Regions from separate parts of the Dasania marina DSM 21967 genome, predicted to be linked through region 2. Evidence: predicted binding sites of a transcription regulator. Region 2 holds the regulator's gene; the other holds the start of a gene.
What was found. The regulator PhoB, encoded in region 2, activates phosphate uptake and scavenging genes when phosphate is short. The targets are predictions, from matches to a motif close to TGTCATAAANNTGTAACA.

Region 1 (3,430 bases), on a different contig from region 2:
CTGAGGTAGCTAGCTTTTTTAAGCTTGAATATAAAGTGGTGGTTTTACCCGAACCAGTAGGCCCCGTAACCAAGACTATGCCGTTGGGCTTTTCTATCATGCCTTTCCAGCGCTTATAGTCTTCATCGGCCAAGCCCAGCTCATCAAAGCCGCGCAGCAACACCTCAGGGTCGAAAATACGCATCACCATTTTTTCGCCAAAGGCGGTGGGTAAAGTGGATAAGCGCAACTCTACCTCTGAGCCATCGGGGGTTTTGGTTTTGATGCGGCCATCCTGCGGCTTGCGCTTTTCGGCTACGTTTAAACGGCCCAGTATTTTTAAGCGGCTGGTGACGGCCACCCCAACTTGCGCGGGGAATTCATAGACATTGTAAAGCACGCCATCGATGCGAAAACGTACATGGGCGATGTCGCGGCGCGGCTCTATGTGTATATCACTGGCGCGTTGGTCGAAGGCGTATTGAAACAGCCAGTCGACGATATTGACGATGTGTTGGTCGTTGGCGTCCGGGTCTTTTAACTCACCCAACTCTACCATTTGCTCTAGGTTGCCCACCCCGACATTACCGCCGGGTTCACCGGTGCTAGCGCCGCGCACGGATCTAGCCAGGCTGTAAAACTCTACGGTGTAGCGTTTGAGGTCTTCGGGGTCGACTAACACCCGCTTAATGGGGCGACGCAGTACATGCTCTAAGTCCGCTTTCCACGCGCGCATATAGGGTTGAGCACTGGCTATCACCACTTCCTCGCGGTTGACGGCCACGGCCAAGATACCGTGACGCTGGGCAAACTGGTAAGACATCACCTCGGTGATGGCCGGCACATTTATTTTTAGCGGGTCTATGTTGTAATGGGGCTGCTGGCAGTTGCCGCCCAACCAATCCAACAGCCGCTCTATAGTCAGCAACTTATAGTTACTGGCCATTAATTGTTGGCTGGCAATATAGTTTAAGGGGTGCTGCGCGGCCTGTTCATGGCTGCGGGTACTAGCCAACAGTTGCTGAGCCGCCTCGGCATTAATGACGCCGTCGGCCTGTAAGTCGGCAACAATGCGGCCTAATTGTAAAGGCTGTTCGGGCTTAAACGCCTCAACCTGCATAGCGTATCCTTAGTCTTTATTATTGATCTGTGGGCATGTGTGGTCTGCAGGCTACTATAGCTGTTTCTTAGGGTCTACGTTAGGGTCTGTGGCCGCCGCAGCGGCACTTTTTGTGACATTTAACGGCCAGCGCAACAACTGTCTACAAATAATAAGCCGCTGTAACATTACTGTCATATGAATGTAATAAATTGCCCATTGCTTTAAGCCTTACTCCCCTCAAGCGGGCATGGGCCTAATCTCGGTAGCCATATTTAGGACTAAGCCCTATACTTGGCCAAATTTTTCCAGGAGTCACTCACATGGCAAGAGGTTATCCCTTCGGTAATTTGTTTGGCAAATCACCGTTTCAACCCATACAAGACCATATGGCCAAGGCTCATGAATGTGCTGAAGCCCTTATTCCCTTCCTAGAAGCAGCCATGGCCGATGACTGGGAGCTGGCCACCAAACACCGCAGCATCATCACTAAACTAGAGGATGAAGCGGATGAGTTGAAAAGCGAGATGCGTGCCAGCCTACCCAAAAGCTTGTTTTTACCGGTACCGCGCTCTGATTTGTTAGAAGTCATATCCGCTCAGGATAAAATTGCCAACGCCTCCAAAACTATTTCCGGCTTAATGATGGGCCGTAAAATGCACATACCCGAAGCGATAGCCGCCAGTTTTATGGAGTTTGCACTGGAGTCTATCGCCACGTCTGCCCAAGCCCTCAAGGCCATCAATGAGCTGGATGAGCTGGTAGAAACCGGCTTTAGAGGCCGTGAGGTCAATGCGGTAGAAGCACTGATAGACGAGCTGGATCACCTAGAGCACCGCAATGACGAGCAGGAAATTGCCATACGCGCCAGCTTATTCGCCATCGAGAAGGACCTTCCCCCCATAGACGCGATGTTTCTATACAAAGTTATCGACTCCATCGGTGACCTCGCTAACCGCGCCCAAAAAGTGGGTAGCCGTTTACAAATCCTCATCGCCCGTTAACATATTCAATAGGTACTAACGATGGAAATTATTTCTCAACACGGCCATATTTTACTGGTCCTGGCCTGCCTGTTTGGCTTTTTTATGGCCTGGGGCGTAGGGGCTAACGATGTCGCCAACGCCATGGGCACCTCAGTAGGCTCACGCGCACTGACCGTTAAACAAGCGATTTTTATCGCTATGATTTTTGAGTTTGCCGGCGCCTATTTAGCCGGCGGTGAAGTGACCTCGACCATACGCAAGGGCATCATCGATCCCGCCATGATGGCAGGCACCCCCGAATTATTAGTCTACGGCATGATGGCCGCGCTATTGGCCGCCGGCACCTGGCTGTTAGTAGCCAGCATGATGGGCTGGCCCGTCTCTACCACCCACTCTATAGTCGGCGCACTGGTAGGTTTTGCTGCGGTAGGCATAGGTATTGATGCCGTAAACTGGGGCAAGGTGGGCTCTATAGTGGCAAGTTGGGTGGTCTCCCCCATCTTGGCAGGCACCATATCCTATGGTTTATTTATGAGTGTACAGAAACTCATACTCAATACCGCCACCCCTTTTGCCAACGCTAAAAAATACGTACCCATGTATATGTTTTTAGTGGGCTTTATGATTGCCATGGTCACCCTGTTAAAGGGCCTAAAGCATGTAGGCATAGAAATAGAATTAGGCTTGGGCTCTAAATTTGCCAACGCCATGCCCATTGCCGCCGTTATTGGCTTGATGGTTGCTGGCATAGGCATGATCTTTTTAAACCGCATCAAAGACGAGTCAATCCCCTCTCACCGCAACCGCTTTGGCAATGTAGAAAAGCTGTTTGCGGTATTAATGGTATTCACCGCCTGTGCCATGGCCTTTGCCCACGGCTCTAACGATGTCGCCAATGCGGTAGGTCCGCTGGCGGCAGTGGTGAGTGTTCTTAGCAGCGGTGGCGACATCGCAGCCAAGTCAGCTTTGCCGGGATGGATATTACTATTAGGCGGTGGCGGTATCGTGTTAGGCCTGGCCACCTATGGATTTAAAGTAATGGGCACTATAGGCAAGAAAATCACCGAGCTGACCCCTAGCCGCGGCTTTGCTGCCGAGCTGGGCGCCGCCACCACCGTGGTATTTGCCTCGGCCACCGGCCTGCCTATTTCTACCACCCACACCTTAGTGGGCGCGGTATTGGGTGTGGGCATGGCCCGCGGCATAGGCGCACTTAACCTGCGCGTTATCAGCACCATCTTTATGAGCTGGATTATCACTCTGCCGGCCGGTGCAGGCTTGGCGATTATCTTCTTCTTTTTGTTTAAAGGCATATTTGGCTAAAACCCAATCCAATATTAACCAAAGCATCATCAAGGCGACCCTA
Region 2 (3,430 bases):
TGTCACTGTAAAAAAACTTTGTTACAGCTGTGTGACATATTTTTGAAACATTTAAGACTATGCGCTTGAGGTAAGCACTGAAGGCAGCCTAAAGGCTTAGGTCGATGAGATCTGGCACTGACTCAGGGGAAAGCTGCAGGCAAAAGTACTACCCTCATCCAAGCTACTAGTAATTTGCAGCTCGCCGTGATGACGCAATAATACATGCTTAACAATCGCTAAGCCCAAACCTGTGCCGCCAGTTTGGGTAGAGCGGCTTTTATCCACGCGATAAAAACGTTCGGTTAAACGGGGAATATGGTGAGCCTCTATGCCCAAGCCATTGTCCTCTACCTGTAAGCGGGCCTGCTCACCATCGCGAAACCAGCGCACCTGTATTTTGCCCTGTTCGCCGGTATATTTAGCGGCATTCATTATCAGATTGGTAAAGGCGCTGCGCAGTGCCTCACCTTCACCGCGCAAGCCTAGGCTGGCATCACAGTCCAACACTATTTCACGCTGTTGATTAAACACCGCCAACACTTCTTCGCGTATTTGCCGTAATAAGGGGCACACCGCAACCACACTGTGCTCGCCTTCGTCGGGTACGGTTTCTAGGCGGGTTAATACGATTAAGTCTTTAATCAGGCTTTCCATACGCCGCACCTGTTCCAACATTTGCTGAAAGGCACGCTTATAACGGGGTTGCTCAGCTAACTCACTATCGACAAACGTTTCCAGATAACCATTTACCACGGTCAGCGGGGTACGCAACTCATGGGATACATTAGCCACAAAGTCTTTGCGCATTTCTTGCAGCCTATAGGTATGGGTAATATCTCTGGCAAATAATAAGCGGCTGCCTTGGCCAAAAAAGGTGAGCTGAAACTGCAATTGTTTTTCGGGCTGATGGGGTGACGCGCAATCTAAGGGGGTTTGGTAGCTATTGGCTTCGTAGTAATGGATAAACTCAGGGCTGCGTATCAAATTAACCAACTGCTGGCCTACATCTTCGGGATAGCGCAGGCCTAGTAAGCGGCGGGCAGCAAGATTACACCACTCGATATCACCGCTTTGATCGATCATCACCGCAGCATCGGATAGCGCCGCCAAAGAATCCCGCAAATAATCCACCGCGCCCTGTAAGCGCTGCCGCTCTTCCCGGTTTTGCCTTTGCAGACGGTAAATACCGTCTAGCATATCGCCCCACAGCCCTGAGGACTCAGGCGCGTCGCTGCCATCTTCAGCCACCAGCCAGCGCTGCACCCGCAGTAATTGCCTAAACGTACTGGCTATATACAGCAGCGCCGCCAACAACAGCACCAGCAATAGATGGCCCGTTAACCAACCCAAGACTAAGGCTACAGTAAACAACTGGGCCAACTGCTTGAGCTCTACCATCCAATTGATACGCTGCATTAATAATTAACTCGCGGTAGAAAAACGATAACCGGTACCGCGCACGGTTTGCACCATATTGGCGTAGTTTTCGCAATCCAGGCTTAGGGCTTTGCGCAGGCGGCGTATATGCACATCCACGGTACGCTCCTCCACATAGACATTGCCGCCCCAAACATGGTCCAGTAACTGGCCGCGGCTATAGGCGCGCTCTTGGTGGGTTAAAAAGAATTTTAATAGCCGAAACTCAGTAGGCCCCATATCCACCGGTTTTTTATCGATAAACACGCGGTGGCTGGCGGGGTCTAGCTGCAGGCCATCCACCGCTATGGTAGGTTCGGTTTCGCCGGCACCGGTACGACGCAATACCGCTTTAATCCGTGAGATTAACTCTCTAGGGGCAAAGGGCTTGCTGATGTAATCATCTGCTCCCACATCCAGGCCTTGGATTTTGTTGTCTTCCTCAACCTTGGCGGTCACCATAATCACCGGCAGGCTGGCGGTAAGCTCATCGCGGCGCAAGCGCCGTAACAGCTCTATGCCACTGCCACCGGGTAGCATCCAGTCTAACAAGATCAGGTCAGGCTTTTTATCGATCACTAGACTGTGGGCATCTTGAATATTACCCGCCTCTAAGCAGTTGAAGCCGGCCATTTCTAAGGACATGACTATCATTTCGCGTATGGCCATTTCATCGTCGACCACTAAAATGGTTTTCTCATTCATGTAACTATAAACCTTACGATTATTTTGCGTACATCAATTAAAACCAATAAACATGACATTTTTGTTACAGGCCGTTGTTTGTTCAGCCTCTGTTTGTTCCAGCGGCCAAAGAGTGGCGGCGATTATAACCACATCGCTCTCTGAATCCCAACACCGGCAAAGACCAAGTATTTATCTCAAGTTAATGTATAATGCTCGCTCATTTGTCTACTGTTATCACACCATGTCTAAACAAGCCCTCGCCAAGGCGATTAATAGCCAATCCCAAGCCGCCACCCCACTGTTCTCCTATCGCCAGTATTGGGCGGAGTGCTTTGGCGTAGCCCCCTTTCTACCTATGTCTAGAGCCGAAATGGATGTGCTGGGCTGGGATAGCTGTGACATTATCATTGTCACCGGCGACGCCTATGTCGATCACCCCAGCTTTGGCATGGCGGTAATAGGCCGCACGCTAGAGGCACAGGGCTTTAGAGTAGGCATTATTGCCCAGCCTGACTGGCGCTCGAAAGAGGCCTTTATGGAGTTGGGTAAACCCAATTTATTTTATGGCGTGGCCTCCGGCAACATGGACTCCATGATTAACCGCTACACCGCCGACCGTAAATTACGCCACGACGACGCCTATTCCCCCAATGATGAAGGTGGCTTGCGCCCCGACCGCGCCGTTAATGTGTACAGCCAGCGCTGTAAAGAAGCCTATAAAGGCGTGCCCGTAGTCATAGGTTCTATAGAAGCCAGCCTGCGCCGCATCGCCCATTACGACTACTGGAGCGACAAAGTACGCCGCTCAGTATTACTCGATTCCAAGGCCGATATACTGGTGTACGGCAATGCCGAACGCGCCATCGTCGATATCGCCCACCGCCTATCTCAGGGTGAAGCCATTAATGAGATACAGGATTTACGCGGCACCGCCTTTATGCGCACTAGCATACCCGGCGGCTGGACGGTTATAGATTCCAGCGAAGTCGATCAAATCGGCACCGTAGACGCCAAAATCAATCCCTACCAAGTCACCGAAGAAGGTGGCAACGAGGGCTGTGAAAAATCCACTCTCGCCGAAAAAAGGGCAGCGGAAGAAGCACTCAACGTTGACGTGCAAACCGTACGCATCATAGACCCGCTCACCGCCCGTAAAGAAAAAATCGGCCGCGAGCGCAGCGTGATACGCCTGCCCGCCTACGAAAAAGTTAAAAACGAACCCATGTATTACGCCCACGCCTCACGGGTATTACACTTGGAAACCAACCCCGGCAACGCCCGCGCCCTAGTGCAAGCCCACGGTAATAGAGAAGTGTGGCTAAACCCACCCCCTATTCCGCTGGAA

Region 1: the regulator PhoB is predicted to act here: its motif matches at 1,271-1,288, upstream of B067_RS0104190 (TIGR00153 family protein).

Annotation. Positions count from the first base shown of each region.
Region 1 covers NZ_KB891575.1:898,757-902,186, reverse strand. Annotated here, with positions in the region: gene tfpB (type IV pilus assembly ATPase TfpB) at 1-1,099, opposite strand, end outside; gene B067_RS0104190 (TIGR00153 family protein) at 1,402-2,082, shown strand; gene B067_RS0104185 (inorganic phosphate transporter) at 2,104-3,387, shown strand.
Region 2 covers NZ_KB891576.1:412,441-415,870, forward strand. Annotated here, with positions in the region: gene phoR (phosphate regulon sensor histidine kinase PhoR) at 97-1,398, opposite strand; gene phoB (phosphate regulon transcriptional regulator PhoB) at 1,405-2,103, opposite strand; gene B067_RS0106465 (YgiQ family radical SAM protein) at 2,327-3,430, shown strand, end outside.